3 regions of the Arthrobacter sp. Y3224055 genome follow, and region 3 is predicted to be linked to each of the others. Evidence: riboswitches for the same ligand, from Rfam matches in the RefSeq annotation. Region 3 holds a riboswitch; each other region holds the start of a gene.

Region 1 (10,275 bases), on a different contig from region 3:
AGATCGTCCCACCAACCGTCCTCGTCCGAGCAGCCGCGTGCGACGTGCGTGCTGCCGGTCAGGGCATGCTGAATCAGGACGGCGTTGGACGCGTCCGCATTCAAGGTGCCCCAGGTTTCAAAGCCGAGGACCACCTCGGGCAGATAGCCGCCGGCTTCCAACTCCAGCGCACCAACCGGCATCCGGCGCAGGATGCCGTCGGTCGCCTGTTCCACCAGTTCCTGCGGTTGCACTATCGTCACGCTGCGCTCTACCTGCTTGCCTAGTCGTCCGCACCCTTGGCGGCGCGGAAACCGGCCTCCAGGTCGGCGATGATGTCGTTGACGTTCTCGATGCCCACCGACAGGCGGACCAGCCCGTCGGTTACCCCGGCCGCGACCCGCTCCGCGGCCGAGAGCTGGGCGTGGGTGGTCGACGCCGGGTGGATCACCAGCGAGCGCACATCGCCCAGGTTGGCCACGTGCGAGTGCAGTTCAAGGCCGTCCACGAAGCGCTTGCCGGCCTCGATGCCGCCCTTGATTTCGAACGCGACGATGGCGCCGGTCCCCTTCGGGCCGTACTTGCGGCCGCGCTCATACCAGGGGCTGGAGGGCAGGCCGAGGTACGCGACGGAGGCAACGTCGTCGTGCTCTTCCAGGAATTCGGCCACCCTCTGAGCGTTGGCCACATGCCGCTCCACGCGCAGGCTCAGCGTCTCCAGCCCTTGGGCAATCAGGAAGGCATTGAACGGCGAGATGGCGGACCCCAGGTCGCGCAGCAACTGCACCCGGGCCTTGAGGATGTAGGCCAGGTTGGCGCCCAGAGCGCCGTTGACGCCGAGGTCGCGGGCGAAGACCAGCCCGTTGTACGTGTCGTCCGGCGTGTTGAACCCCGGGAACTTTTCGGGGTCGGCGGCGAAATCGAACGTGCCGGCGTCGACGATCACGCCGCCGATCGCCGTCCCGTGGCCGCCGAGGTACTTGGTGGCCGAGTGGAGCACGATGTCGGCCCCCCACTCGATCGGGCGGATCAGGTACGGGGTGGACAAGGTGTTGTCAACGATCAGCGGCACGCCGTTTTCGTGGGCGATGGCGCTGACCGACTCCAGGTCCAGCACGTCCTGGCGCGGGTTGGAGACGACCTCGCCGAAGAACGCCTTGGTGTTCGGCTTGACGGCATCGCGCCACTGCTGCAGGTTGTCCGGATCCTCGACGAAGGTGACCTCGATGCCGAACTTGGGCAGCGTGGTGCGCAGCAGGTTGTAGGTGCCGCCGTACAGGCTGGGGCTGGCCACGATGTGGTCGCCGGCCTCGGCCAGGTTGAGGATGGAGAACGTCGACGCGGCCTGGCCCGAAGCAAGCAGCAGGGCGCCGACGCCGCCCTCCAGGTTGGCGATCCGGGTCTCGACCGCTTCCTGGGTGGGGTTGCCGATCCTGGTGTAGATGGGTGCCAGTTCGGACAGGGCGAACCGGTCGGCCGCGCTCTGCGCGCTGGGGAACACGAACGACGTGGTCTGGTAGATCGGCAGTGCGCGGGCGCCCGTGGCGGCGTCCGGCTCCTGCCCTGCGTGGATCTGACGGGTTTCAAAGGACCAATCGGCGTTGGACATGGTGCAACTCCTTCACTGGAAGGGGCCATCCGGGATCCGGCCGTGCCGGCATGTCTGTCCCGGGTGTGACCCGCGCTTGCGCACCGCCTTATGGCGGCTGCCTGGTCTTCACCCGGGGCACCCCACCGCGGTTGGAGGGTTGCCGGCCAGCAAACCGGGGTTTTGCGCTGGCACTCATGACCTGCCTCCAGTCTCCGCAGACAAGCCGGCGGCCGCAACAATATGACACCTTATGACTGGGCACCGGTCTCCGGACCGCCTGTCCGACCGTCCGCTTCGTCACTGTTGCCGGCGCGTGCCGGGGAGGCGGATTTGCTGTCCGGAACGGCGCGTTCACCACGAGCCGCAAATTGAGTGACTTAGGTCACCCTAAGTCGAGAGCGGGTTCACAAAGTGCCAAGATAATGCCATGCGCTTCGACCATGTTTCTTATGCCGCTGAACCCGACGGTCTGGCTGCCACCTCAGAGCGGATCTCCAAAGCCCTGGGCATCGACGCCGTCAAGGGCGGGGTTCACCCCCGCTTCGGCACCCGCAATATGATCTTCCCCCTCACCGACCACCACTACCTGGAGGTCGTGGAGGTGCTCGACCACCCCGCTTCCGACAAGGCCCCCTTTGGCCAGGCAGTGCGGGCGCGGTCGGAAGCCGGCGGCGGTTGGATGGGCTGGTGCGTGGCGGTCGACGACCTGACCCCGTTCGAAGAACGGCTGGGCCGCCACGCGGTTCCCGGCAACCGCAAGTTCCCGGATGGGCAGGAACTGAGCTGGCAGCAGATCGGGATCAAGGGCCTCATCGCCGACCCGCAGGTGCCCTACATGTTGCGCTGGGATGACGGCACCGAACCGCTGCACCCGTCCAACGCCCGCCCCGCCACGGTCAAGCTGATCGGCCTGACCATCGCCGGCTCTTCCGAGCGGGTGGCGGACTGGCTAGGCACGCCGGTCGACGGCCTGCTGGACGACGTCAAGGTCGCCTGGACGGCACCGAACGGTACGCCGGGCATCCTGTCCGTCCGCTTCGAAACCGCCAACGGAATCGTCGAACTGTAAGTCTTTCGAGAGGATCGACGTCGTCGATCGCCGCAGCGGCGCCCTGATCGCAAGGCCGGGCGCCGCTGCGCTGCCCGGCCGGTTTCACGTGCCGATGCCGATGGCCGGCCCCAGCAGTGTGTAGCCGACGAAACCGGCAATATCCAGCAGCGCGTGCGCCACCACCAGCGGCATCACCCGCTTGGCCTTTGTATAGGCGTAGCCGAAGACCAAACCCATGAGGAAGTTCCCGATGCCCGGCCCGATGCCCTGGTAGAGGTGGTAGGTCCCGCGCAGGGCGGCGCTGACGAAGATCGCGGACCAAATGCCCCAGCCGAACCTCGCGAAGCGGTTGAAGAGATAGCCCACCATGACCACCTCTTCGAGGACCGCATGCCGCAGCGCGGACAGGATCAACACCGGAACCGTCCACCAGTATTCGTCCAGGGCCGCCGGGACAATGGCGGTGGTGATACCCAGGGCCCGGCCGGCGGCATAAACGCCCAGCGTCCCGACACCGATCACCAGCGCGAGCAGGAAGCCCAAGCCGAAGTCCAGCCGGGGCCGGGAAAACGTGAACCCGATCGCCCGGAAGGCCGACCGTCCGGGAACGGTCATCAAAAACAGCACCAAGGCCACCGGCACCAGCGCAAAGACGATGCCGAGCATTTGGTACACGAAATCGAAGAGCTCCCGCTCGTTCAGCACCGGGTTCAGCGTGGTCGTCTGCGAGGCCAGCGGAGCGCGGGTCATTTTTTCCAGCAGGTTCACCACGGCATAGACCGCCGACTGCCCGAGCGAGAGTCCCAGGACGATGAGCACTTCCGCCCGGTAGTACTTGACCGTGCGCGGCGTGCTCGCGGTGGCGACCTTCTGCTTGTCCATAGCCCCCATCTTCCCAAGAGAACCGCGGGCGCAGATACAAGGCGTGGAGTGCTTTCAGAGGGAGACGCAGATCCTCATGGGGTCTCCGGCCTCGCGTTCATCGTCGGAGAGCAGCGGGTCGCGGTGATCGATCTCGCCACCCAAGACGGGAGTCCATTAGAAACCGGCTAGGTGCCAGTAGTGTAATGACCGCCAGGAATCGCGCGGCTAGAAATCAGGTTTCAAGGTTTCCGTCCGATCCATTTTTAGAAGGCTGGCTGCCAGCACATGCACTCCTCTACTGATGTGCACGGCGTCTGTCCACTCTTCCGGGCAATGGCTTCGGCCGTTGTGAGATGGGATGAAGATCATTCCAGCAGGGCAGCGGGCTGCCAGGTGCGCAGCGTCGTGACCGGCGCCACTCGGCATGGGCATCCAGGGGAGCCCGAGGCCATCGAGTGCTGATGCCGTCACGTTCTGTACTGATGCGTTAGCCGGTACGACAGGAGTTTCCGCCGCCCAGTCAAGGAGTGCTTCCACTCCGCTTTCGGCGCTCTGCCGAAGGATTTGATCGGCTACCCTTCTCCGCACACCAGAGAGCCAGATCTGATTGTCGCTGCGGAATTCTGCCATCAGCGTTGTTCGACCCGGAATCACGTTTCCAGAACCTGCTTCAACGAGCAGGTTGCCGCTGGTCGCGACCGCATGGACAGGTGCTTCACAGGCCTCCCGTTCGACGGCCAGGACGGCCTTGGCTGCAGCGACCAATGCATCCCGCCGGTCATCCATGTTACGAGTGCCGGCATGATCCGATCTGCCGAGAAAGGTGGCGAGCAGCGTGTGAACGCCAACGATTGAGGTAACAATTCCTACATCGATTCCCTTCTGCTCAAGGATCGGGCCTTGCTCCACATGCAGTTCGAGGTACCCGTGTAGTTCGTTTTGCGCCCACGAGCGTGCAAGCATGCCGTTTGGATCCACGCCGAAGCGTGCCACCGCGTCGCCCAGTCTGTTGCCAACTGAGTCTGTACGGTTCAGATCCTCCGTCCTCATCGCGCCAGCTGCCGCACGGCTACCGAGGCAGTATCCACCGTAGGGGTTCGCTTCTTCACCCAGAAAGTCGACGACCAGCAGATCATGATTGAGCATCGTGGAAGTCTCGCGGAAGCGGCGCGCAGCTTCTATGCCTCCAAGCACTCCGACGATCCCGTCGAATCGTCCGCCTCCTACCACGGTGTCGGTGTGTGACCCGGTGACTAGCGGCGGGCCGGAATAGCGCCCTCGGAGTCGGCCGACGATGTTTCCTGCAGGGTCAACAGTGACTTCGAGGCCGGCGTCCCGCATGCGGGATTGTACCCAGATGCGGGACGCCGAATAAGGATCGCTGAAGACCGGGCGGCTCCACCCAGGTGAGTCGGATTCTCGTAGTTGTGAGAGATCTATCAGATCGGCCCATAGACGTTCCTGGACCGGCTCCAGCGATGCCGCATCCTGCATGTTTCTACTCCTAAGGCGGCGTTTTACGCACTCACCCTTAAGGCTGCCGTCTGTTCACCGGCTGGGGGAAGGGCCTGGTGTGAGATGAAGGGCTGTGGTGCCTTCGGCTGCAAGGCGCTCGCCTACAAATCCAGCAGCAGACGCTTGCCCTTGCACCGGGAGACGCAGATCATCATGGTGTCTCCGGACTCGCGTTCGTCGTCGGAGAGCAGCGAGTCACGATGGTCGATTTCGCCGCCCAGCACAGGAGTTTCGCAGGTGCCGCAGATTCCCTCCCGGCAGGAGCTCAAAGGGGTGATCCCGACCGACTCAAGGGCCTGCAGGATGGTCTCATCCGAGCCCACCGGGACCTCCGTCCCATCGGCCAGTTCAACGATGAACGCCGAATTGCCGCCCACCGGCATACGTAAGTTATCGCCGGTGGCGGTGAAGCGCTCACAATGAAAACGCGCAGGGACTTCCCACCCGTCGGCAATCGTCTGGATGACATTTAGCAATGGCCCGGGACCGCAGGCGTAAACGTGTGTTTCCGAGGGTAGGTCCCCCAACAGTTCTGCCAACGGGTAGAAGCCGCTTTCGTCATCCGCGTGGATATGGATGTCTCCCCCAAGCGACTGGATCTCATCGAGAAACGCCATCGACGAGCGGCTCCGCCCCAGATAGAGCAGACGCCATGGGACTCCGAGGGCGGCGGCCTCGCGGATCATCGGCAGGATGGGGGTAATGCCAATGCCGCCGGCGATGAAGGCATAGCTGCCGGCAGGTGCCAGGACGAAATTGTTGCGCGGTCCCCGGACCTGAATTTTGGTTCCCGGCCTCAGCATGTCGTGCACGTAGGCCGAGCCGCCGCGCCCGTCGGGTTCGCGGAGTATGCCCAGCCGCCAGGCAGCACGGTTCGTCCGCTCAGAGCAGAGCGAGTATTGGCGCAAGAGGCCGTTGGGAAGGAGGACGTCCACATGTGAGCCGGCGTCCCACTCCGGCAGATCCTCGCCCAGCGGATGTTCCAACTGCAGGGAGACTACACAGTTGGACTCCTGCCGGATTGAGCGAACTTCGACGTCAAAAAAATCTTCATTCATGATTGCCCTCACGGTGGGTATCAGGCTGCTGCCGGTTCGGCGAGAACAGAGGCCAGGAAGGCCTTGGTGCGATCGTTCTTCGGGTTGGTTATCACCTCGCGGGCCGGCCCCTGCTCCACTACGTAGCCGTCCGCCATAAACACCACCCGGTCCGCGACGTCCCGGGCAAAGTGCATCTCGTGCGTCACCACGACCATCGTCATGCCGGAGTTGGCCAGGTCCTTCATCACCTTCAGGACCTCACCCACCAACTCCGGGTCAAGGGCCGAGGTCGGCTCGTCAAAGAGCATCAGCCGTGGCTCCATGCACAGGGCGCGCGCAATGGCCACCCGCTGTTGCTGGCCGCCGGAGAGCTGCCTCGGGTAAGCCTCGGCTTTTTCCGCCAGACCTACTTTTTCCAACAGTCCCATCGCCCGGGCCACGGCCGTGGCTTTCTTTTCCTTTCGGACAAGCCGTGGTGCTTCGATCAGGTTCTCCAACACCGTCATGTGCGGGAACAAGTTGAACTGCTGGAAGACCATTCCCACTTCGGTACGGCTGCTGCAAATGTCGTTGTGGCTCTGTTCGTACAGCTTGCTGCCTTTAAGGTCGTAACCCACGATCTTGCCATTCACCCACATGCGGCCGCCGTCGACTGTTTCCAAATGGTTGATGCAGCGCAGGAACGTGCTCTTGCCGGATCCCGAGGGGCCGATCAGGCAGACCACTTCCCCCGGCTGCACTTCCAAATCAATGCCCTTCAATACCTGATTGGAACCGAAGTTCTTGCAGATCGCGTTGGCCCTCACCATCGGTTCAACGCCGTGGGTAACCGTCATTTCTTGCCGCCTTTCAAGGAGAGCGCGTCATGGGTGGCGAAAAACCGCTTCAACTGCTGCAGCGGCGTCGGCGGCAGGTTCCGCTGGTTGCCGCGGGCAAATCGCCGCTCCAGGTAGTACTGGCCGATGGTCAGGACCGAGGTAATCAACAGGTACCAGAGGCTTGCGACGATCAGCAGCGGGACGGTCTCGAAGGTCCGCGCGTAAATAATCTGCGCCGAGTACAAGAGCTCCGGCACCGAGATCACGCTGACCAACGCCGTGGTCTTGAGCATGCCGATGGTTTCGTTGCCGGTGGGAGGGATGATGACGCGCATTGCCTGGGGCAGCACCACCCGCCGCATGGTCTGCATGCGGGTGATACCCAGGGCCTCGGCTGCCTCTGTCTGCCCGTGGTCAACGGACAGTATGCCCGCCCGGACAATCTCGGACATGTAGGCACCTTGGTTCAGGCCAAGACCGAGGATCGCTGCCGTCATGGGAGTGATCAACTGGTTTGCGTCCAGTTCAATGCCCGGAATGCCGAGGGTGATAACCGGGTACAGCGCAGCCAGGTTGAACCAAAACAGCAGCTGCACCAGCACCGGCGTGCCCCGGAAAAAGTTAACGTACGCAAACGCGGCACTACGTACCACCGGATTGACGGAGAGCCGCATGACTGCGAAGACGACCCCGAGCACGATGCCGATGGCCATGCTGATCGCCGTCAGGCCAAGCGTGACGAGGATGCCGCGGCCGATGGACACGTCGCGCAGGTACAGGCCCACGACGTCCCATCCGAAGTTGGGGTTCGTCATCACGGATCGTAAAAGCAGCCCGGCGATCACTATGATGACGGCTGCGGACAGCCACCGACCGGGATGCTTTGCCTTGACGACGGTGTAACCATCGCCGGCAGGGGCTACTTGCTCGTTTCGGGTAGTCACGGCAGTCATGCGGATGCTTCCTCTCCGCTACTTCTTGTCGAGGGCTTCGGAGGTGATCAGAACCGACTCCGGGAGGGCCCATTTGGCGCGCATTTCCTCGTAGTAATCGCTGTCCAGAATGCCTCGGGTGGCCTCAGTAACCGCTTCCTGCAGCCCGCCGTCCTTGGCAAGGGCGATGCCGGTGGGGATCGGGTCGTAGTCCTCGCCGGCGGCCAACTCGAATTTATCCCCGGCTTCCTTTGCCTGGTAGGCCAAGGAAACGCTGTCTGCGACCACAGCGTCTACGCGACCGGAAGTCAGGGCAAGGTTGGCGTCCGTCTGCCCGGGAAAGTTCTGAATAGTGATGGGTTCCTTGCCCGCTGCCGTGCATTCCTTGGAGAATTCGGGCAGGTACTCCATGGATTGGATCGATCCCTTTTGGCCGGCGATCTTCTTGCCGCACATGCTCATGGGATCCATCGAGATCTTCTGGGGGTTCCCGGGAAGGACGGCGACGCCAGAGCCCCCGTTGAGGTACGGCACGAAGTCAACAATTTTCTCGCGTTCCGGGGTGATGGAGAAGGTCGACATGGCCATGTCGTACTTTCCGGAGGCCAGGCCCGGCAGGATAGTGTCGAAGGTCGCGGGCACGTGTTCAATCTCCAAGCCCAGGGCAGCACCGATGGCGTCCGAGAAGTCGACGTCGTAGCCGATCATGGTCTTGTTATCCGTGTCGTAGTACTCGAACGGCGCGTAGGTCGGGTCGGAGGCAACGCGCAGGGTTCCGGCGGCCCGGATCTCCTCCGGCAGCAAGTCTCTGGCCGCCTCGTTGAGGGCCACAGCCTCCGAGGAAGCATTGGAGCCGCCCGGAGCAGCGGAACCTGCAGGTTCCGGCACGGCCTGGGACGCGTTGGTGCAGGCAGCCAGTGACAGGGCCAGCAGGACTGAACCGGCGAGGACGGTTGATCGGGGGGCGCGTTGACGTGAATGACGCATGGATTTTCCTTTCGAAGTCCGGACAGCGTTGTCCGGTTTTGGATATCCGCACTGACCAGGAGACGGTCAGTGCCTCGGTGCTTCAATTTCGGGTGCTACGTGCAGCATGTAGTTGCCGAGCGAGACGAGTGCGGGCCTGCGCAGGATGGCCACCATGCCGTTCACCGGGGCGGTGTAGGTTTGCGGCGGCCGCTGCAGGTCATCGATGGCATGGACCCGTGCAACCGGGTCACCGGCCCGGACCCGGTGGCCCAGTTCCACCAGGGGTTCGAATAGCCCGGCAGTGGTGGCCATCACTGGGGAATCGGGCACCAACTCCAGCCAGACGGGTTCGGCTGCTTCCGCGGCTGCCGGTTGCAGGACGGTGTCGTACTGTGCCGGCATGATTCCCACGTGGGCCAGCAGCGAGCGTACGCCGCGCCGCCCGCCCGCCAAGACGCCCGGATGTATCGTGCCTCCCCCGCCGAGTTCGGTGGAAAGCGTCAGTGCACCTGCGTCGTCGCCGGCGGAACTGAGCGAACCAGGTTCAAGCCGGGGTGGCACGGCTATCGCATAGGGCAATCCCATCGCCCGAGCCGCGGCCACTTTCCGCGCCCACGCCTGCTCGTCCGGGCCCCGGTACAAAAACATGCTTGGCAGGTACGTGGAATTGGATCCGCCCGAATGCAGGTCGATCACAACGTCGGCTAGCGGCAGCAGCGTCCCTGCGATCAGGTCGGCAACTTGGTCGGTGGGTCCCCCGCGCCGCCCGCCCGGGTAACTACGGTTGAGGTTCCCCCCATCGATCGGCGACACCCTTGTACCGGCACGCACTGCCGGCGCGTTCGCCGCCGGCACGATGATCACCGTCCCGGTCACGTCCTCGGGCTCCAAAGAACGGATCAGTTCATGCAACACGACTTGGCCTTCATACTCATCGCCATGCGTGCCGGCGACCAGCAGCGCCGTCGGTCCCGGCCCCGAAGAAATCACTGCCAGGGGAACCGGGATCAGCCCGTTGTCATGGACGTTGTCTGAATGCGACAGACCGGCAAAACCCAACTGCTTGCCGGGCCTGCCAAGCTCGATCCCATGCAGGGCATGATCCGTGATGCGCCGGGCAGCGTCGACGCTGCCACCGGCGGTCAGGGGACCCACCGCAGCACCTTGGCCTTCCGCGGGGCGAGGGTGATGACCTGGACCGCGGATGCGCCCCCGGCCAGTGAAAGCCGGATCTCCTCGCCGTCCTCGCCTTCAACAATGAAGGTGTCACCGGCGCGCAGCCAGCGCTGCCAGGGGCCGCCCTGCGCGGCGACGAGCGCCTCGCCGGCCAGTCCGGTCACAATCAACTGCTCGCCGGGCCCGCGCTGCAGCGTGCCGGTGTGGTTGCCGGTGTAGCGCCGGCTTTCGGAGGCAATGTAGTTGTCGTCGGCTTCAAGCGCGACTGCGGGCTCCGGGCCGGATTCATCCAGCGCAACCGTCCAGCGCCACGGGTCGCCGCGCTCCGCCGAATCCGGAC
Region 2 (10,275 bases), on a different contig from region 3:
CCACTTCGACGAAACCGTCCGGGAGCACCCGAAAGACGTGGCTGAAGATTACCGCGGCGGTGGCCGGCGCCGTCGTCGTGCTCCTGCTGTTGGTGTTGCTGGCCAAATGGCTTCGCACAATGCCGGGCGTCCAGGACTTCCTGGCCGCCTACCCGGGCCGCTCCGAACTGCCCGAATCCGCGCCGGTCGGGCTGCCCGCCTGGCTGGGCTGGCAGCACTTCCTCAACTTCTTCCTGATCGTGTTGATCATCCGCACCGGACTGCAGGTACGGGCCGGCACCCGCTCGCCGGCGTACTGGACACGCAACAACAAGGGCCTGGTGAAGACCAGGAACGCGCCCACCAAGATCACCCTGAACCTGTGGTTCCACCTGACGCTGGATGCGTTGTGGGTGCTGAACGGCATCGTCTTCATGGTGCTGATCTTCGCGACCGGGCACTGGATGCGGATTGTGCCCACCAGTTGGGACATCTTCCCGAACGCGCTGTCCGCGGTGCTGCAGTACGCCTCGCTGGACTGGCCGCTGGAGAACGGGTGGGTGAACTACAACGCGCTGCAATTGCTGACTTACTTCGCGACCGTCTTCATCGCCGCCCCGCTGGCCATCGTCTCCGGCCTGCGCACCTCGGCCGCCTGGCCCAAGCGGGCTGCGGTCAACAAATATTTCCCGATTGAGGCGGCCCGGGCCATCCACTTTCCGGTGATGGTGTATTTCGTGCTGTTCATCATCGTGCACGTGACGCTGGTGCTGGCCACCGGCGCGCTGCGCAACCTCAACCACATGTATGCGGCCACGGACGACGGCGGGTGGACCGGTTTCTGGATTTTTGCCGCCTCCGTCGCGGTGACCGTGGCGGCCTGGTTCCTGGCCCGGCCGATCTTCCTGCGCCCGATCGCCTCGCTGACGGGCAAGGTCACGAGCCGCTGACCGCGCGGCCGCCCGATCGCCTCGCTGACGGGCAAGGTCACGAGCCGCTGACCGCGCGGCCGCCTGATCGCCGGCCGCTGACCGCGTGGCCCGCGTGGCCGCCGCCTTACCGCCAGCCGCTGACCGCCTGACCGCGGCTGAAGGCTGCACCGCTACACTGCTCGCCATGATCACCGTTGCGGCCATCGCCGCGTGCCTTGTCTTCGCGCTGTTGGCCGTCTTCCAGATCCTGCTGGCCGCGGGCCTGCCGCTGGGCCGGTTCGCCTGGGGAGGAAGCCACCGCATCCTGCCGGCGAAGCTGCGCATCGGGAGCGCGGTCTCGGTGCTCCTGTATGCGTTCTTCGTGTTCGTCATCATGGACCGCGCGCAGTTTCTCGACGCGTTGCCGGAGACCGCGTCGCTCGTTCTTGGCTGGGTCCTGACCGCGTACCTGTTCGTCGGCGTCCTGATGAACGCCATCTCGCGCAGCAAGCCCGAGCGGTGGACCATGACGCCGGTCGCCCTGGTCTTGGCCGCGCTGAGCCTGGTGGTTGCCCTCGGTTGACGTGGTTTCCCGCCCTTGGCGGGGAGCTGCAAGGCTTTTCGTCGGTGGGCCGTCCAGCCGTTTGCGGGTCTCACGTCCCTTCGCGGGCGGGGGGTTCCGACGGTTGACGGTCAGGCAGGGGAGGGGCTTGCCCCGCGGGCGGGGCGGGCTCACGATTGGTTCACTACCGGCCGATCGGAGGAAGCCATGCAGGTCCGTATCCGCCGCGCACTGACAGCAGTTGCCGTGCTCGTCACCGTCCCGGCGGCCCTTGCCGGCGGCCTGGTCCTGTGGCTGCGCTTCAGCCCCCGGCCGCTTGCGGTGCTGCTGCGGGTGCTGTCGGAACGGGACGGCCGGCGCACGGCCCGCGCGATGGCCCGGCACGTGCCGGACGGAATCAGCGAAGTATTGGATCAGGAATACCTCAGCAACCACGGGCATACCCGCCTGGACGTGTTCTTCCCGGACAAGGCGGCCGAGGATTCGCTGCGCCTTCCGACAATTGTCTGGATCCACGGCGGGGCCTGGATCTCCGGCACCAAGAACGACGTCGCCAATTACCTGCGGATTCTCGCCTCCTACGGCTTCACCGCCGTGGGAGTGGACTATTCGCTGGCCCACGTGCGCCGCTACCCGGCGCCGGTGCGCCAGACGGCCGCCGCGCTGCGCTACCTGGAACACAACGCCGACCGGCTGCACATCGATACCGAGCGCATCGTGCTGGCCGGGGACTCTGCGGGCGCGCAAATTGCCGCACAACTGGCGCTGGTCATCGCCGATCCCGACTATGCCAAAAGGCTCGGCATTGCCTCGCCCATGAAGCCGGAGCGGCTGCGCGCGGTGCTGCTGCACTGCGGGGCGTACGACCTCTCGCTCGCCGGGGCGGACCAGGCCGGGAACCAGAACTACCTGCGCACGGTGCTGTGGTCCTACACCGGGGCCAAGGACTATCTGGAGCGTCCCTACGTCGCGCTGGCCTCCGTGGCCAAGCACGTGGGCGCCGGCTATCCGCCGGCTTTCGTGTCAGCGGGCAACACGGACCCGTTGCTGCCGCACTCGCTCGGGCTGGTCGAAGCGCTGCGGATCAAGGGCGCGGCCGTGGAGGAGTTCTTCCCCCACACGGAGGCCGGCCTAGGGCACCAGTTCCAGTTCAACCTGGAGTTGGAAGCGGCGTGGCAGGTGCTGGAGCGCAGCGTGGCGTTCCTCCGTCGCCACACCGGCTGATGCCACCCGAGTTGAATCGGCGCCCCGCTACGAGGGGTGTTCTTCGGTGTCTGCATCACCCGGGGCCGGCGCCGATGCCTCCCCCGGGCACCGCCGTCGTACGCTGGAAACCTGCCCAGCGAAGGGGGAACTATCAATGAACGACGCCGGCTCGCGCCTCATTTTCGGCTGCATGGGGTTGGGTGGGGGCTGGGGGAGCGGGCCGCTGGAAGCGGCCGATGTGGCGGCCGCGCACGCGGCCGTGGCGGCGGCGCTGGAGGCCGGGATCACGACCTTCGACCACGCCGACATCTACGCCCACGGCAAGGCCGAGGCCGCGTTCGGGCGGGTGCTGGCGGAAAGTCCCGAGCTGCGCGACTCGATCCGGCTGCAGGGCAAATGCGGCATCCGGCTGCCGGTCCCCGGCATGGTCGGGCACTACGACTCCTCGCGGGAAGCCATCCTGGCCCGCACCGACGAAAGCCTGCGCCGGCTGCACACCGATCACCTGGATACGCTGCTGATCCACCGGCCCGATCCGCTGACGCCGGCCGAGGAGATCGCCGCGGCGTTCAACGAGCTTCGGATGGCCGGGAAGGTACGCCGCCTTGGTGTCTCGAACATGTCCGGCGAACAGATGCGCTGGCTGCAGTCGGCGCTGGATGAACCGCTGGCGGTGAACCAGCTGGAAATGAGCCTGTACCGACGCGACTGGCTGGAGTCGGGGGTGCTGGTGAACCACCCGGAGGGACCGGGGATCAGCTTCCCGCACGGCACCTTGGAATACTGCGCCGCCCACGGGGTGGAGCTGCAGGCCTGGGGCGCGCTGGCCCAGGGCCGGTACAGCGGGCGTGCGGCAGCGGAGGCCGCGACACCGGATGCTTCCGCGCCCGCGGATGCCTCACCCCCGGCGGATCATGCAGCGGCAGCCCTGGTCACGGAACTTGCCCGGGACAAGGGGTGCCCGCCCGAGGCCGTGGTGCTGGGCTGGCTGCTGCGGCATCCGGCAGGCATCCGGCCGGTCGTCGGTACCAGCAGCCCGGACCGGATCCGGGCCTGTGCCGAGGCGGAAGCGGTTGGAGCATCGATGACCCGCGAGGAGTGGTACTCCCTGTGGGTGGCGGCCCGAGGCAGGCCGCTGCCTTAGCTGCCCCCGCCCGGCCCCGCCGGCTGCCGGCGGAAGCCGGGACCGTGGGTCCTAGACGAAGGCCGGCTGTTCCAACCGGCGGAACGCGGAATCGTGGAAGACCAGGGGCTCGTGGGTGCCGTCGTGCGTGGACAGTCCGTGCACCTGCAGCAGCACGACGTGGTGGTCCCCGGCCGGGACCTCCTGGTGCACCGAGCAGTCCAGCCAGAGCGCCGCGTCGTTGAGGAAAAGCGCGCCGTCGTCCGTGCCGTGCAGGCTCAGGCCGGCAAAGCGGTCACCGTTCCTGGACGCGATCTGGCGGCAGACGCCGTCGTGTCCGGTGCCGAGCACCGAGACGCCGATCCGGTTGGCCCGGCGGACCAGCGGCCAGGTCCGTGAGGTGTTTTGCACGGCGAACATCACCAGCGGCGGCTCGAGGGAGACGCCCACGGTGAACGAGGAGGCGACGATGCCCTGCGGCTCGCCGGCGACGGTCGCGCACAGCGCCGCGATGCCCGAGGGGAAGCGGCCGAAGGCGGAGCGCAACGTGTGGGGGGTCAGGTCATGGTGTAGCGACATGGCGTCCTTGGGGCTTGGGCGCATCCGCTGCGGCCGAGCTGCTGCGGGTGGATACGCGTACTTGCCTGCCGACATACCCGGCGGGCCGAATCATCACCTGGAGCACCCCGCTACGGTAGAGGGTTGCCGGCCAACCAGCCAGGGCTGTGAAGTTGGCGCTCTTGATTCGTCTCCACGCTAAGAGCGGGGAAGGGCCTGGGTCAAACGCCGGTAACAGTTCGTCAAATGCAGCGTTTTACTTCCGGGCGCCGCGAGGTGTCTGCTGCCCCGACGGGCGGCCGTGCGACGGCTGCTGCCCCGAAGGCTACTGTCCGACTGCTGGTCCCACGGCTACTGCGCGGCGGCGCCCGGGCGCACGGTCCGCTGCCGGAACGGATGCGCCGGGTAGACGCCCAGGATGCGGATTTCGGTGGTGAAGAAGTCCAGTTCCTCGAAGGCGTGGACCATGGCCGGATCGTCCGGGTGGCCTTCGACGTCCACCATGAACATGGTGGCGGCAAACTCGCCGCCCACCATGTAGCTCTCCAACCGGGTCATGTTGATGCCGTTGGTGGCGAAACCGCCCAGCGCCTTGTACAGCGCGGACGGCACGTTCCGCACGCGGAACACGAAGCTGGTTACGGCCGGACCGGGAAGTTCCTCGCGGGACGGGACCGGCCGGCGGTCGGCCAGCACCACGAACCGTGTGGTGTTCGTCGGATCGTCTTCGACCTTTTCCGCGAAAACCTCCAGACCGTAGAGTTCGGCGGCCATCGGCGGCGCCAGGGAGACCTTGGTCGGGTCGTTCCATTCGGCCACCTCCCGGGCCGAACCGGCGGTGTCGCCTGCGATGACCGGAGTGAGCCCGAGCCTGCGGATCAGCTTGCGGCACTGGCCCAAAGCATGGATGTGGCTGTGCACCTCCCGGGCCTGCTCCACGGTGGCCCCGCGTACGCCCAGCAGGCTGAAACGGATGGGCAGGAAGAATTCCTCCACGATCTGCAGGGTGGTCTTCGGCAGCAGGGCGTGGATGTCCGCCACCCGGCCGGCGATCGAGTTGTCGATGGGGATCATGGCCAGTTCCGCCTCGCCGCCGGTGACGGCAGCGAACGCATCCTCGAAGCTGGCACACGGCACCGCTTCCCAACCGGGGCGCACTTCCAGGCAAGCCATGTGGGAGTTCGAGCCGGGTTCACCTTGGTACGCAATCGCTGGAGCCATGGGCGAAATTATCCCACCGGGGCGGGCCGGCGCTTCATTCCGGGCAACCGGGCGGCGTCATATAACCGGGACCGGCCCGCCAACCGCTTAGTACAGATGCGATTCCTGGGTGATGCCGTAGGGCACGTCGTCGCTCAGCTCCACCGTAAACTGCCCGGGGCCGGTGCGAGTGACCAGGATGCCGCAATCGCCGTCGATGGCGGCGAGCTTTTGCAACTCTTCGACCGCAGCATTCAGGAGATCGTGCGCTTCGGAAGCCGTCTGTGCGGTCAACGACTTGGTAGCCAGGGAAGTGGCCATGGTTCTGCCTTTCGTGGCCGGAGGTTTCCGCGCAGGAGAAACGCGGGATGGAAGCTTCCGGCCGGAACGAGCCTGCCATGCGGAACGGTGCATGGAACTTTACATTCTGCCATCCCAGATGACATCAGATGAATTTCGCACCGGCGTGGCGTGCGCCACACCCGGCGCGGCGGTGTGGTGCTGGAAGCAGGTCAGGCGGGACCGCCGCGCGTGTTGGAAACCGGTCACGCGGGACCGCCGCGGATGCTGGAAGCGGTCGGGGGAGGGCGGGCCAGCCGGAAGTGAACCCGGTCCTAGAACGGGTTGAGCAGCCGGTGGACGAACTGCCGGGTGCGCTCCTCCCGCGGTTCGCGCAGCACCTGTTCGGGGTGTCCGCGTTCCACCACCACGCCGCCGTCCATGAACACCACTTCGCTGGCCACTTCACGGGCGAAGGCCAGCTCGTGGGTGACCAGGGCCATGGTCCAGCCCTCGTCAGCCAGTTCCTTGATCACGTGCAGCACGTCGCCCACCAGTTCAGGATCCAGTGCGGACGTGGGCTCGTCGAACAGCAGCAGCGAGGGTTTGAGCGCCAGCGCCCGGACAATGCCGACCCGCTGCTGCTGTCCGCCGGAGAGCTGATGCGGGTACTGGTCTTCCTTGCCGGAGAGCCCGACACGGTCCAGCAGCGACCTGGCCTCGCGCACCGCTTCGGCCTTGGACCGCTTCTGCACCTGGACCGGGCCCTCGATGATGTTCTGCAGCACGGTCATGTGCGGGAACAGGTTGTAGTGCTGGAACACCATGGCGCTGCGGTCGCGCAGGGCGGCGATCTGTTTTCGGTTCACCGGCGAACCGAAATTCACGGCCGGCCCGCCCGAAAAGGCGACCCGCCCGCCGTCGGGGATTTCCAAGCCGTTCAGGCAGCGCAGCACGGTGGTTTTGCCCGACCCGGAGGGTCCGATCAGGGCCAGTACCCCGCCCGTCTGGACGGAGAGGTCGATGGACTTGAGCACCTGGTTGCTGCCGAAGGACTTTCGCAGCCCCTCAACGGAGAGCACCGGCCCTGCGGCGGAGCCGGGCTGCGAAGCGGCGGCGGAGGGGGCGTCAGTGGGCGACATAGCGGTCCAGCCTCTTCTCCAGTCGGGACTGCCCGGCGGAGAGCACCAGGCAGAACACCCAGTAGACCGCCGCGGCCTCAATGTAGAGCAGCATGAACTCCTGGCTGAACGCCGCGATTTCCTGGGCGGCCCGGAACGCCTCAGTGACCAGGATCAGGGAAGCGAGGGAGGTGTCCTTGACCAGCGAGATGAAGGTATTGGACAGCGGCGGCACCGACACCCGCGCGGCCTGCGGCAGGATGATGCGGCGCAGGGTGGTGGTGCCGGCCATGCCGATGGTGTGGCCGGCTTCCCACTGGCCCTTGGGGACGGACAGAATCGCGGCGCGGATGATTTCGGCCGCATAGCCGCCCACGTTCAGGGAGAACGCGATGATGGCGCTCGGCCACGGTTCAAGCACCACGCCGATCGACGGCAGGCCGTAGAAGATCACGAACAGCTGGACGAGCAGCGGGGTGCCGCGGATCACCGACACGTAGGCGCGCGCGATGCCGGCCAGGATCCGGTTGCGGCTCAAGCGCATCAGGGCCACGACGAGCGCCAGCAGCAGGCCGATGGCGAAGCTGGCCAGCGAGAGGGGGATGGTGCCGGTCAGCCCGCCCTGGACTATAGGCCAGAGCGAACTGCCGACGAGCTCCCAGTCGATGTCCATACGGTTACGTTAGCGTCTCCCTTTGAAGCGGCCGGATTTACTTGCTGACGTCCGCGCCGAAGTACTTCTCGGAGATCTTTGCCAGCGTGCCGTCGGCGCGCAGCTCCTCCAGCGCCGTGTTGAAGGCCTCGACCAGGTCGTCGCTGCCCTTCTGGAAGGCGAAGGCGCTCTGCGTTTCCTCGTCCGTTTCGGCGGCTACCTTGATGTCCTTGTTGTCGTTGGTGGCCTGGTAGTCCAGGTAGGTCAGCTTGTCGTTGACCGTGGCGTCCACCCGGCCCTGCTCCAGCAGCGAAACCGCCTGCGCCCAGCCCTCCACGGCCTCGACATTGGCTCCGGCGCCCTTGGCCAGTTTGTAGAAGTTGCTGGTCAGCGACTGGGCGGACGTTTTGCCCTCCAGATCCGCCAGGGAGGAAATGTCGTTGTTGTCCGACTTCACGACGACGACGCCGGTGCTGACCGTGTACGGGTCCGAGAAGTCGTACTTGGCCAGGCGGTCTTCGTTGATCGAAACCTGATTGGCGATTACGTCGAAACGGCCCGCCTCCAGCCCCGCGAAGATGGCGTCCCACTGGGTCTCTTCAAACCGCACGTCGACGCCGAGCTTGTCCGCCACCGCGGTGACGACCTCTACGTCGTAACCGGTCAGGTCGCCGGTGCCGTTCTCGTGGAAGGAGAACGGGCGGTAGGTCCCCTCGGTCCCCACGGTGATCACGCCTGCGTCCTGGATCTCCTGCAGCGTGGTCGCGGCGGAGGAGGTCGCCGGCTCCGACCCCGACGGCGAGGACGTGCTGCAGCCGGCCAGCACCAGGGCGGCGGCTGCGGCGGCACCGAGGACGGACAAACGACGACGAATCATGGTGGAAAACCCCTTGTGATGTGGGACGACGAGCCAACCGGCGGGTGGCCGGCAAACGCTGAAGCTACCACGTGCAACAACGGGTACCTCAAGATATGTTCCGAACTGTGTCGGCAATGTGAGCAGCCGCACTCCCGGCGGCGCGCACCGGCGTCGTTATTGTTCTATTCGGGTGCCACCCGCACCACGAGTGCGCCCGGATCGACGCGCATCATCAAACGGGACCCCATGCCAATATGGTCGCCGTCCAGCTGCATCTCCTGGGGCCGGCCGGCGTGGATCTCCACGTGCTTGCCCTGGTAGTAGTCAACCGAAGGATCCACGCTCCGGCCGCGTTTGGCGAGCCCGGCCAGCACGCCGAGCCAGCCCAGCCGGCCACGCGGGGAGATGGTCATGACGTCCAGCAGGCCGTCGTCGAGCTGCGCACCGGGGAACATCTCGAATCCGCCCTGGATCTTGCCGCAGTTCCCGCCCATTACGCTGCGCATCCGCACGGTCATGGGCTTGCCGCCGTCTATGGTGACCGTGGCACGGACCGGCTTGCCCGGAAGGTTGCGCAGGCCGGCTTCCACGTACGCCAGCCACCCGATGCGGTCCTTGAGGCCGTCGTCGGTGCCGCCAATCACGGCGGCGTCGAAGCCGAGGCCGGCCATGACCAAAAACACGGAGTCACCGCCCGACCTGTCCACGGTGGCCCGGACCACGTCGATCCGCCGGTCCCGGCCGGCCAGCGCGATGCCGGCAGCGGTCTCCGGGTCGTCAACCGGCAGGTCCAGGTTGCGGGCCAGCAGGTTGCCGGTGCCCAGCGGGATCACGCCCAGCGGCATGTCGGTCGCCGCCAGCCGGCCGGCCACCCGCCGCACCGTTCCGTCACCGCCGGCGGCGATGACCAGATCGACGCCCGCTTCCAGCGCCTGGTGCGCCTGGCCGGCGCCCGGATCTTCGAGCGTGGTCTCGAGCCAGAGCGGCGGCTGCCAGCCGGTCTCGGCGCACAGGCCCTCGACCAGCGCCACCAGGTCGAAGTTGAACTTCTTGGACGGGTTCCAGACCACCGCGGCACGGCGGGAAGCTGGGGGAGCGGATTCGGTCATGGTGTCCTTACTGTCCTGTTTGCCGGCTGAAGGCCGACGTCCCGACGAACCCATTCAAGCACCATCCCGCCGGTGCCGCCCGGCTCGACATCGCTGCTGGCCGCTTATAGGTTCTAACAGGACACCCTCGGATCCGGGAGAAGAATTGCTTCGGCGCGCACTTGCATCAATCACCGCCCTGCTGCTGACGGTAGCGGTCTCTGCCTGCGCTCCGGAGCGGGAATCGCCGGAACCGACCGCCCGGGCACTGGCGGAAGCGTTGGCTGCCAACGACGTGTCGAACGTGGCCTTCGCCGATGCCACCGGCGCCCAGGTGCAGGAACAACTGGCCGCGCTGACCGAGGGGATGGACCCCTTGGAGCCCGAAGTCACCGTGGAAGGCGTCGAAGAGGTCGAATCCAACCTCTTCCGGGCCACCCTTTCCTATGACTGGCCGGTGGCCGATGCGGAGCAGGGCTGGAGCTACACCACCAGGGCCGACCTGCACTACGCCGAGGACGCCTGGCACGTGCGGTGGAAGCCCGAAATCCTGGAGCCCTCGCTTGCCGAGGGCGAACGGCTGGTGCTCTCCACCCAGGAACCGCGGCGCGGCCAGATCCTCGACGCCGAGGGAGAGGCGATCGTGAAGAACCGCCCGGTCAGGGTCGTTGGCATCGACAAGACAGGCCTGGACACAGCGACCGCCGAGGACTCCGCGCGCGCGCTGGCCAAGCTGG
Region 3 (10,275 bases):
TCCAGGGTTGCCGATGTGCTGCTCTCCCCCACCATCGGGGCGCTCCGCGCGGTGCCGTCGCTGGCGTGGGTGCCGCTGCTGATCCTGTGGATGAAGATCGGCGAGGACTCCAAGGTCACGCTGATCCTGATCGGTGCGTTCTTCCCCGTGTTCACCACCGTCTCGCTGGCCCTGCGCCACGTGGACAAGAACCTGGTGGAAGCCGGCCGCGCGTTCGGGCTCAAGGGCGTGAAGCTGCTGACCACCGTGCAGCTGCCGGCCGTGGTGCCCGCCGTGTTCTCCGGGCTGCGGCTGGCGCTGGCACAGGCCTGGCTGTTCCTGGTGGCGGCGGAACTGATCGCCTCCTCCATGGGCCTGGGATTCCTGCTCACGGATTCGCAAAACAACGGCCGCACCGACCGGCTGCTGCTGGCCATCGTCCTGTTGGCCATCATCGGCAAGATCACCGACGCGCTCCTGGGAGTCGCGGAGAAATGGGCAGTCAAGAGATGGGCATAGAAGTAGCCGAAACCGCCGGCGGCCGCCGCGCCGCTGGGAGCACCGCCGTCGTCGGTCAGGAAGGCCCGGCGCCGTACCGCGACCGGGTGACCGAGTGGCCGGAGCCGCAGACCGAGGCCGAGCGGATAGCGTTCTGGGAGCGCGCGGCGGCCCGGCTTCAGTGGGCCGAGCCGTGGCACACCGCGCACTCCGCCACCCCGGTGGACACCGCCGCGCGGCGGGGCCCGGAGCTGCGCTGGTTCGACGGCGGAACGCTGAACGCCGCGGTCAACTGCGCCGACCGGCACGTCGAAGCCGGCTTGGGCGACAAGGTGGCGCTGCATTTCGAGGGCGAGCCCGGCGACCGCCGGACGGTGACCTACCGTGAGCTGCAGGAGCTGGTCTCGCAGGCCGCCAACGCGCTGCTGGCGCTGGGCGTCGGCAAGGGCGACCGCGTGGTCATCTACCTGCCGGTGCTGGTGGAAACCGTGGTGATCACGCTGGCTTGCGCGCGGATCGGGGCGGTGCACTCGCTGGTCTTCGGCGGCTTCTCCGCGGAGGCCCTGAAGTTCCGGGTGGAGGACACCGGCGCCAAGCTGTTGGTCACCACCGACGGCCAGTACCGCCGCGGCACCGCCGTCCCGGTCAAGGCCAACGCCGACGCGGCCGTCGCCGGCGAGAACGCGATCGAGCACGTGCTGGTGATCAACCGCACCGGCCACACGGACATCAACTGGGTGGAAGGCCGCGATGTGTGGTGGCACGACGTCGTCGAGACCCAGCCGCGCGTGCACGAGGCCGAGGCGTTCGACGCCGAGACGCCGCTGTTCATCATGTACACCTCGGGCACCACCGGCCAGCCCAAGGGCCTGGTCCACACGACCGGCGGCTACCTGACGCAGGCCTCGTTCAGCCACTCGTACCTGTTCAGCAACCCGGATCCGGACTCGCGCGAGGCCGACGTGCACTGGTGCACCGCTGACCTGGCCTGGGTCACGGCGCACACCTACGAGATCTACGGTCCGCTGAGCAACGGCGTCACGCAGGTGATCTACGAGGGCGTGCCGAACGCCCCGCACCCCGGCCGGCACTTCGAGGTCATCGAGCGCTACGGCGTGACCAGCTACTACACCGCGCCCACGCTGGTCCGGTCGCTGATGGGCTGGTTCCCCGACGGCATTCCGGCCGAGTACGACCTCAGTTCCATCCGCATGTGCGGCACGGTGGGCGAGGCCGTGAACCCGGAGGCCTGGCGCTGGCTGCGCACCCAGGTGGGGCGGGATTCGCTGGTCGCCGGGGACCCGTCGTCGGGCGTGCCGATGGTGGATACCTGGTGGCAGTCGGAGACCGGGGCCACCGTGCTCTCGCCGCGCCAGACCGATGCGTCCTTCAAGCCCGGCTGCGCCACCCGCGCCCTGCCGGGGCTGGCCACGGACATCGTGGACGACGGCGGCGCCCGGGTGGGTGCCGGCGAGCAGGGCAACATTGTGGTCACCAGCACCGGGCCGGCGATGGCCCGGACGGTGTGGCGCAACCCGGAACGCTACTTCACGTCCTACTGGGAAAAGTACGCGGCGCAGGGCTGGTTCCTGGCCGGCGACGGGGCCCGCTTCGACGCCGACGGCGACACCTGGATCCTGGGCCGGACGGACGACGTCATCAACATCTCGGGGCACCGGCTGTCCACGATCGAGATCGAGTCCGCATTGGTCTCACACCCGGCGGTGGTGGAGGCCGGCGTCTGCCCGACCTACGACGCCAAAACCGGGCATGCCGCCACGGCTTTCGTGGTGCCGCGCGACAAGTCGCTGATCGGGACGAGGGTTGCGGGGCTAACGGCCGCGGAGGCCGCGGGGGCCGGGCAGACCTACGGGCAGTCGGGTGCCGGCCGGACCGCCGGAACGGCGACGGCCGAGCAGGCGGCGGAAGCTGCGGAGCGGGCAGCGGCGATTGCGGCCTTGCGGGACCACGTGGCCACGCAAATCGGGCCGATCGCCAAGCCCCGCGACGTGGTGTTTGTGCCCGACGTGCCCAAGACCCGCAGCGGAAAGATCATGCGCCGGCTGCTGACCCAGTTGTTCGAGGGGACGGAGCTGGGCGACACCACCAGCCTGCAGAACGAACCGTGCATCGCCCAGATCCAGGCCATCTGCGACGCACGGTAAAGTTTTCTGCACTCTTATCCGCCGTGCCACCGAGGCCGGCCAAAACTCCCCAAGTTTTGGCCGGCCGCTTGGCGTCACCGGCCGTTCGCTCCCACGTCTCAGCGGAGGCTCACGACGTTTCTCCTAGTCAGGGCGATATGACCCTTCCGAAACGAGGGAAGTTAGTCCTATACGTGGGAGCGAACCAGGCTGGTCCATCAGGCCGACCTCCGCAGCATCGTCAAGACCTCCGCGACAACGCGTTCCGGCGCGAAGACCAAGTCTTCGTAAACGTATCTAAGGGTAGGCAGCCCACTGAGCATGCCCGCATTGTTCCGTCTCCGGTCTTTGAGGAAGGTCGCGCGATCCCAGTGGAAACGAATCCGTCCAGCTCAATGATGAGACGGCCTTCCACCAGCAAGTCCACCCGCCCGAGCCCCCGGATCAGCACCTGTGTTTCCACGTGGAGCCCGGCAGCGCGAAAGAGTTCCCGGGCAATGACCTCCAACGGCGAGTCGGCGTCATGGCCTATGCCCTGCACCAACTGCCGCCGCAAGCTGTTTCGTGTTCCCGGCAGACGATCCATAAGCTCTGCCTTCGAAACCCGTCTTAGGCGTACCGCTGACTCGGCTATAACCAGCGCCTCCAAGCGCGGCCGGCAGCGGATTGCGTGCAGCACACAATCCAGGGTCCCTACGTAACCCCACCTCCCCTCGGCTGCGAGCCTGCCACGGTGCTTGATCACGGTCTCAGGTTGTCTGCCATGATCCGTCCAGAGATGCAATTGGGGCGGGTCTTTCACTGTCCAGAGTCCCAGCTCCCCGGCGGCCGAGACGCACGTGATGAGCCCGCCAGCCATCATCGCGATGCGCAGATCGGCATCCGCATTGGCAGTGCCTACTAGCCCCCGTCGAAGGGACGTCACGGCGCCCGACGCGATGGCCACCTTGATCGCATCCGGTCCGATGCCCGCCCTGCGCAGGTCCTTGACGAGGGCTGCTCCTCCTCTTTTCGCCACCCAGCCGGCGATCATTTCGGGACTCTGCATGTAATCGAGGATGACCGCACCCTTCGGCCGCCACCACTGCCGGCCCGAAATTGTGGACATCGGATGACCAGCAATGAGTAGCGGCCGCCGAAGACCTGCGAACGGACTGCGTCGCGCGCACCGAAGGCTTCGCGGCCCAGTTGAGTGCGCCAGTCCTCCGGCGGGGCGGCGAGAGGCTTCCGGCTCGGCGTGGACCTGCCTAATCCTGCCCCAGGGCGCGCACCAGCGAGTCGAACCGCTCGTTGGCGGCCAGGTCCTCGATCAGGACCGACGCCCCGTCGTGCCCGGCCAGCGGGATCCGCCAGTTCGGGTATTCGTCCGCGGTGCCCGGCTGGTTCTGGGTTCGAAGCTCCCCCACCGCGTCCGTGAGCGCAACGCCCAGCAGCACCGACGGGGTCTGCGTGATGAACGCGTGCAGCGCCTCGACGGTGCGTTGTTCGGCGGCGGGGCCGGCGCCGTCGTCGTGCTGTGGCGCGGCCGGCACCCGCGAGCGCACCGTGGAGAGCACTGCCTCTTGGGCTGCCTGGTCCAAAGCCCGTTCCTCCTCCACGGGCCGGTTCAGCAGGCCCAGCGATTCACGCAACTCCACGTGCTTGCCCGCCAGGTAGCCGGCGGTAGGCGGCAGGTCGTGCGTGGTGACGCTGGTCAGGCAGGATCGGCGGTAGCGCTCGGGTGCGCGGGGGCTGCCGTCCTCGTACTCAAACCACAGGATGGAGGTCCCCAGGATGCCGCGCTCGGCCAGGTAGTCCTGCACGCCCGGCTCGAACACCCCGAGGTCTTCACCAATAACGACGACGCCGGCCCGTTCCGCTTCCAGGGCGAGGATGCCGATCAAGGCCTCGTGATCGTAGTAAACGTAGGCGCCTTCGCCGGGAGGGCTGCCGGCGGGGATCCACCAGAGCCGGAACAGCCCGAGGATATGGTCCACCCGGATGCCACCGGCGTGCCGCAGGATGGTCCGCAGCATGTCCCGGTAGGCAACGTAGCCGGATTCGGCCAGGCGGTGCGGATGCCACGGGGGCTGTGACCAGTCCTGGCCCTGTTGGTTGAACATGTCCGGCGGCGCGCCCACGGAGATGCCGGGGGTCAGCACATCCTGCAACGTCCAGGCGTCGGCGCCGGTGGGATGGACGCCGACGGCGAGATCGTGCACTATCCCGATGTTCATTCCCGCATCGAGGGCGCTGGCCTGCGCCGCCTCGAGCTGCTCGTCGCACAGCCACTGCAGCCATTGATGGAACTCGATGCGGTCCTTCAGCTCGCTGCGCTGCGCTTCGATGAACACGGCATTCGACCACTCCGGTGCCCCGGCCGGAACAGTTTCGGCCATGGCACACCACAGGGCAAAGCGCTCCAGCCCCTCGCCTTCCTGCGCGCGGAAGGCCTCGAACCGCTGCTGGCGTTCCGCGGACCGGGGCACAGCGAAGACCGTTTCCAGCGCCTGCAGCTTGGCCGCAAAGACCGGGTCGCGGTCCAGGATGCCGGCGTCCAGGTTCGCGTCGTGGAAGTTGTTGGCCAGCGGGATGCCGCTGGCTTCGGGCACGTCCTCGACCCGCAGGTACAGCGGATTGACGAACCGGCGCGTGGAGGGCAGGTAGGGCGAGGGCTCCACCGGCGGTTTCGGCTGGGCCGCGTGCAGCGGGTTGATCAGGACGAAGCCCGCGCCCTTTGCGGCAGCCGTCTCGGCGAGGCTGGCCAGGTCATGCAGGTCGCCGATGCCCCAGGAGGACCGCGAGCGCACGGAGTACAGCTGTGCCATCAACCCCCACGTGCGGGGCAGGCGGTCCGCGGTGGTCAGGCGCCGCGGGGTGACCACGAGGGCGCACCGCGCCTCGCTGTCGGTTGGCTCCGGGGCCGCGCCGGTTCCGGGCTCCATCGATTCCGACCGGTCCGGGGCCGCGCCGGTCCCGGCCTGCATCACCTCCGGCATTTCCGGGGCCGCGCCGGTCCCGGCCTCCATCGGCTCGGACCGCTCCACGACCTCCAGCGTGTGCCAGCCCAGCGGGATGTCCGCCGGCACCACCGCCGTGAAACGAACAGGCGGGGCACCTTCCGCATCCTCCGACCCGCCGGCCAGCACCTCGACGTCGCGCCGGGAGCCGTCCTCCAGCAGGATCCGGACCCGCGGACGGACGCCGCGCCGCGCATTGACCGGAACCTCGGTGGCAGTGCCTTGGCGGACGACGACGGCGGGCGGCAGCGTGCGCTGCACCGGTGCCAGTTCAGCGGCCCGGAGGGAAGCCGTCACGTCGTCGTCGGTGGCACAGGGGACGCCCAGCGCGGTGAGGACGGAAACCAGCGTTGCCTCACTGACTGTTTTCTCGCCGCCATCCCAGCCGCGGAAGGTAATGCCAACGCCATGTTTCCCCGCGAGGCGCTGCAGCGCCGAAAGTTCAGCCATAGACCCAATCTACGGTGATCTGTCCGGACCCGGGAACGTTCGTCACGCCGGTACGGCGAATATCGTGGCCCCGACGCGCGGCGAGAACCGCCGTCGTGCCGGGCATTCGCAGGTCGGACAAACAGCGAGGCGTCGTCCGCAATTCCGAACGTCCAAAGCGTTCGCGAGGCCGGGCGGCGAAGGCGAGCACCGCCGTCGTGCCGGGCCGCCGCAAGCCCGGGCAACCGCACGGCGTGCCGCCTCAGGGCCCGGGCGCCCACAGCCCGGACGCAACGCGGCTCAACATTTTTTGGTGCCGCGGCCGTTGGTTGCGAGAATGGACGGGACCATCCCGAGCGGTTGAGAGATCTGGCTCTTTGACACCGCAGCAACCATCCGGACGCCACCGGAAAGGTGCTACCGCCAGAAGCGATGGAGAGAGCGCAAGCAATCTTTGATCCGGACGGTGCCTGCACGGTACCGCCAGGACCGTCATTCCGGGAACCCAAGTTTTGAAGGAGCAACCGCCTGATGGCTGAACGCACATTCGGTTTCCGCACCCGTGCCCTGCACGCCGGCGGCACGCCCGACGCCGAGCACGGTGCCCGGGCCGTACCGATCTACCAGAGCACCTCGTTCGTGTTCAAAGACACCGACGACGCCGCGAACCTCTTCGCGCTGCAGAAGTACGGCAACATCTACTCGCGCATTGGCAACCCGACGGTCGCCGCGTTCGAGGAGCGCATCGCCTCGCTCGAGGGCGGCATCGGCGCGGTGGCCACGTCCTCGGGCATGGCCGCCGAGTTCATCACCTTCGCGGCCTTGGCCGGGGCGGGCGACCACATCGTGGCCTCGTCCAAGCTCTACGGCGGCACCATCACCCAGCTGGACGTGACGCTGCGCCGGTTCGGCGTGGAGACCACGTTCGTCGACTCCAACGACCCGGCCGACTTCGCCGCGGCCATCGGGGAGAACACCAAGGCCGTCTACACCGAGATCGTGGCCAACCCGTCCGGCGACATCGCGGACCTCGCCGGCTTGGCCGCGGTGGCGCACGACGCCGGGCTCCCCCTGGTCGTGGACGCCACCTTGAGCACGCCCTACCTGATCCGCCCGATCGAGCACGGCGCGGACATCGTGATCCACTCCGCCACCAAGTTCCTGGGCGGCCACGGCACCACGCTGGGCGGCGTCGTCGTCGAATCCGGCCGTTTCAACTGGGGCAACGGCAAGTTTCCGCAGATGACCGAGCCGGTGCCCAGCTACGGCAACGTGTCCTGGTGGGGCAACTTCGGCGAGTACGGCTTCCTCACGAAGCTCCGGTCCGAGCAGCTGCGCGACATCGGCCCGTCGCTGTCGGCACAGTCCGCGTTCCAGCTGCTGCAGGGCGTGGAGACGCTGGCGCAGCGGATGGACGAGCACCTGGCCAACGCCCGCACCGTGGCCGAGTGGCTGGAAGCCGACGAGCGCGTCTCCTGGGTCAGCTACGCCGGCCTGCCCGCGCACCCGCACTACGAGCGGGGCCGGAAGTACCTGCCCAAGGGCGTGGGCTCCGTGTTCAGCTTCGGCGTCAAGGGCGGCCGCACCGCAGGCCAGAAGTTCATCGAATCGCTGCAGCTGGCCAGCCACCTGGCCAACATCGGCGACGCCCGCACCCTGGTGCTGCACCCGGGATCGACCACCCACCAGCAGCTCACCGCCGACCAGCTGGTGGCTGCCGGCGTGCCCGAGGACCTGATCCGCATCTCCGTGGGTCTGGAAGACGTGGACGACATTCTCTGGGATTTGGACCAGGCGCTGGCCGCCTCGCAGCAGGCCGGCGCCGAGCACGGTCCCAGCCGCGACCATGAGGACGCCGCGTTCGACAGCTCCGAGTTCGCCTCGCCCAGCTATGCCGGCGAGTCGTGCACGATCCCGGCGGAGCGCTCCCCCCGGACAGAGCCCGGAACGCGCGTGGTCGAGTCCGTCGAAGAACTGATCGAAGCCGAAGAAGGAGCCGCCAAGTGACCGCGACACCGGAACGCACCTGGATCGGCCCGTCCGCCGCGGAGCGTCTGAACATCCTGCGCAACACCAAATCCATCGCCATTGTCGGTGCCTCGGACAAGCCGAGCCGGGCCAGCTACTTCGTGGCCACGTACCTGCTGTCCAGCTCGCCGTACAAGGTGTATTTCGTGAACCCGGTGGCGAAGGAGATCCTGGGCCAGCCGGTGTACAAGTCGCTGGCGGACCTGCCCGAGGTGCCGGATCTGGTGGACGTCTTCCGCAGGCACGACGACCTGCCCACCGTTCTGGAGGAAACCCTGGCCGTCGGCGCCAAGACGCTCTGGCTGCAGCTGGGCTCCTGGCACGAGGAGGTTGCGGCCCAGGCCGAGGCCGCCGGCTTGAACGTGGTGATGGACCGCTGCGTGAAGATCGAGCACGCCCGCTTCCACGGCGGCCTGCACCTGGCCGGCTTCGACACCGGGGTGATCTCCTCCAAGCGGCAGCTGACCGCCTAGAGGGCCTGCCGCCCCGAGGGCCTGCCGCCCCGCCCCTTGTCCCTCGGCCTTCCACGTGGAGGGCCGGGGGCAAGGGGCGGGTCTTTTCCTGCCCGGAAGTAGACGGAAAGAGCCTTCAAGGATTTCCCCAAGGTCCTCATCGGATGCTGTGGCCAGCCACACATCACTCGACTAGGGGGAGTCACCGTGTTTACTGCACCAACCGATCCACAACCGAGGAGGGGCACTGAACGTGCCGACAAGGGGAGGCCATCCTTCCCCCGGAAAGTCACGGCCGGGCTCGCCGCGCTGGTGCTGGGCGCGGGCGTGCTGCCCTCCGCCCTCGCCCCCGCGGCGTTGGCAGCGCCGGTAGGCCAAGGCCTGACCCTCAATGCCGGGGACATGCGGTTCATCCTGAAGCAAATCAAGATCGCGGAAAACCACGCCACCAAGGAAGACGCCGAGGGCAAACCCGTGCCGGGCCAGCCGCTCCTGGGCCCCGGCCCCAACCAAATAGCCAATCCGCTGCTGCCCTACGGGCTGCGCACGGTGGACGGGTCCGACAACAACCTGGTGCCCAACCAAGGGCACTTCGGCGCCGCCAGCCTGCCCTTCCCGCGGCTGGCAGAACCGGAATGGCGGACCACCGCCGGCGGGCAGTCGTACAAGTCGGTCAACGTTCCGATGATCCGGGACGCGGATCCGCGCTTCGTCAGCAACGTCATCGTGGACCAGACCTCCACCAATCCGGCCGCGATCGCAGCGGCCGGCAAGGCACACCGAACGGTGAACGACGGCCCCACGGCCGTCCCCTGCGACGACGAGGGGCTGCCCCTGAACTGTGTTCCCGACGGCGAGACACTCGACATCCCGAATGTCACCACCGACTTCGGGCTCTCGCCGCCCTACAACGGCTTTTTTGCCCTCTTCGGCCAGTTTTTCGACCACGGCATCGACTTCACCAAGAAGACCAGCAACGTCGTCATGATGCCGCTGGCCAAGGACGATCCGCTGTATGTTGAGGGCTCGCCCACGAACTTCATGCTGCTCAACCGGGCGGAGAACCAGCCCGGACCCGACGGCAAGCTCGGCACCGACGACGACGTCCAGGACGCCACGAACACGGACTCTCCGTGGGTCGACCAGAGCCAGACCTACTCGTCGAATCCGTCCCATCACGTCTTCCTCCGGGAGTACGAGCTTAACGAGGACGGCGACCCGGTCTCAACCGGCGAACTGGCCGAAGGCGAACCCGGCGGCATGGCCACCTGGGCGGACATCAAGGCCCAGGCCGAATCCATGCTCGGCCTGAAGCTCTCCGACGCCGACGTCGTCAACATCCCGATGCTGGCCACCGACCAGTACGGGCGCTTCCTGCGCGGGCCCAACGGGCTGCCGCAGTACATCACGCAGGACAAGCAGTTCGTGGAAGGGAACCTGGAGAACCCCGTCGCGCCGCCGGCGGATGTCCAGCGGATCGGCATCGCGTTCCTGGACGACATCTCCCACTTCGCGGCGCCGTTCGACTCCCGCGGCGCGGCGCTGGCACCCGACGGGGACGACGGCATCACGCCCACCAGCGGCCGGCAGAACCCGGGCACCTACGACGACGAAATGCTCGACGCGCACTTCGTTGCCGGTGACGGCCGGGTGAACGAGAACATCGGCCTCACCGCCGTCCACCAGGTCTTCCACTCGGAGCACAACCGGCTGGTCACCTACATGGAAGAACTGCTGACGTCCCTG

Evidence for each region. Region 3 has a riboswitch for S-adenosylmethionine ahead of AC5RTY_RS10620 (O-acetylhomoserine aminocarboxypropyltransferase/cysteine synthase family protein). Riboswitches for the same ligand answer to the same signal wherever they lie in the genome.
Region 1: it holds a riboswitch for S-adenosylmethionine, as region 3 does, so the genes downstream of both, AC5RTY_RS13135 (bifunctional o-acetylhomoserine/o-acetylserine sulfhydrylase) here and AC5RTY_RS10620 (O-acetylhomoserine aminocarboxypropyltransferase/cysteine synthase family protein) in region 3, are expected to answer to the same signal.
Region 2: it holds a riboswitch for S-adenosylmethionine, as region 3 does, so the genes downstream of both, AC5RTY_RS03035 (flavin reductase family protein) here and AC5RTY_RS10620 (O-acetylhomoserine aminocarboxypropyltransferase/cysteine synthase family protein) in region 3, are expected to answer to the same signal.

The regions. Positions count from the first base shown of each region.
Region 1 covers NZ_JBNHGB010000005.1:144,456-154,730, forward strand. The annotation lists gene metX (homoserine O-acetyltransferase MetX) at 1-182, opposite strand, end outside; gene AC5RTY_RS13135 (bifunctional o-acetylhomoserine/o-acetylserine sulfhydrylase) at 263-1,588, opposite strand; SAM riboswitch class IV at 1,656-1,770, opposite strand; gene AC5RTY_RS13140 (VOC family protein) at 1,998-2,639, shown strand; gene AC5RTY_RS13145 (CPBP family intramembrane glutamic endopeptidase) at 2,724-3,503, opposite strand; gene AC5RTY_RS13150 (M20 family metallo-hydrolase) at 3,711-4,979, opposite strand; gene AC5RTY_RS13155 (PDR/VanB family oxidoreductase) at 5,102-6,058, opposite strand; gene AC5RTY_RS13160 (amino acid ABC transporter ATP-binding protein) at 6,079-6,876, opposite strand; gene AC5RTY_RS13165 (amino acid ABC transporter permease) at 6,873-7,811, opposite strand; gene AC5RTY_RS13170 (ABC transporter substrate-binding protein) at 7,830-8,777, opposite strand; gene AC5RTY_RS13175 (succinylglutamate desuccinylase/aspartoacylase family protein) at 8,844-9,914, opposite strand; gene AC5RTY_RS13180 (hypothetical protein) at 9,902-10,275, opposite strand, start outside.
Region 2 covers NZ_JBNHGB010000001.1:623,255-633,529, reverse strand. The annotation lists gene AC5RTY_RS03055 (cytochrome b/b6 domain-containing protein) at 1-929, shown strand, start outside; gene AC5RTY_RS03050 (hypothetical protein) at 1,096-1,473, shown strand; gene AC5RTY_RS03045 (alpha/beta hydrolase) at 1,660-2,676, shown strand; gene AC5RTY_RS03040 (aldo/keto reductase) at 2,813-3,802, shown strand; gene AC5RTY_RS03035 (flavin reductase family protein) at 3,854-4,360, opposite strand; SAM riboswitch class IV at 4,413-4,527, opposite strand; gene AC5RTY_RS03030 (prephenate dehydratase) at 4,691-5,560, opposite strand; gene AC5RTY_RS03025 (hypothetical protein) at 5,648-5,860, opposite strand; gene AC5RTY_RS03020 (amino acid ABC transporter ATP-binding protein) at 6,154-6,960, opposite strand; gene AC5RTY_RS03015 (amino acid ABC transporter permease) at 6,947-7,606, opposite strand; gene AC5RTY_RS03010 (amino acid ABC transporter substrate-binding protein) at 7,650-8,468, opposite strand; gene AC5RTY_RS03005 (diacylglycerol/lipid kinase family protein) at 8,633-9,559, opposite strand; gene AC5RTY_RS03000 (penicillin-binding transpeptidase domain-containing protein) at 9,705-10,275, shown strand, end outside.
Region 3 covers NZ_JBNHGB010000004.1:3,237-13,511, reverse strand. The annotation lists gene AC5RTY_RS10640 (ABC transporter permease) at 1-498, shown strand, start outside; gene AC5RTY_RS10635 (acetate--CoA ligase) at 474-2,642, shown strand; gene AC5RTY_RS10630 (putative endonuclease domain-containing protein) at 2,863-3,729, opposite strand; gene malQ (4-alpha-glucanotransferase) at 3,869-6,070, opposite strand; SAM riboswitch class I at 6,394-6,488, shown strand; gene AC5RTY_RS10620 (O-acetylhomoserine aminocarboxypropyltransferase/cysteine synthase family protein) at 6,581-8,056, shown strand; gene AC5RTY_RS10615 (CoA-binding protein) at 8,053-8,550, shown strand; partial or broken gene AC5RTY_RS10610 (peroxidase family protein) at 8,737-10,275, shown strand, end outside.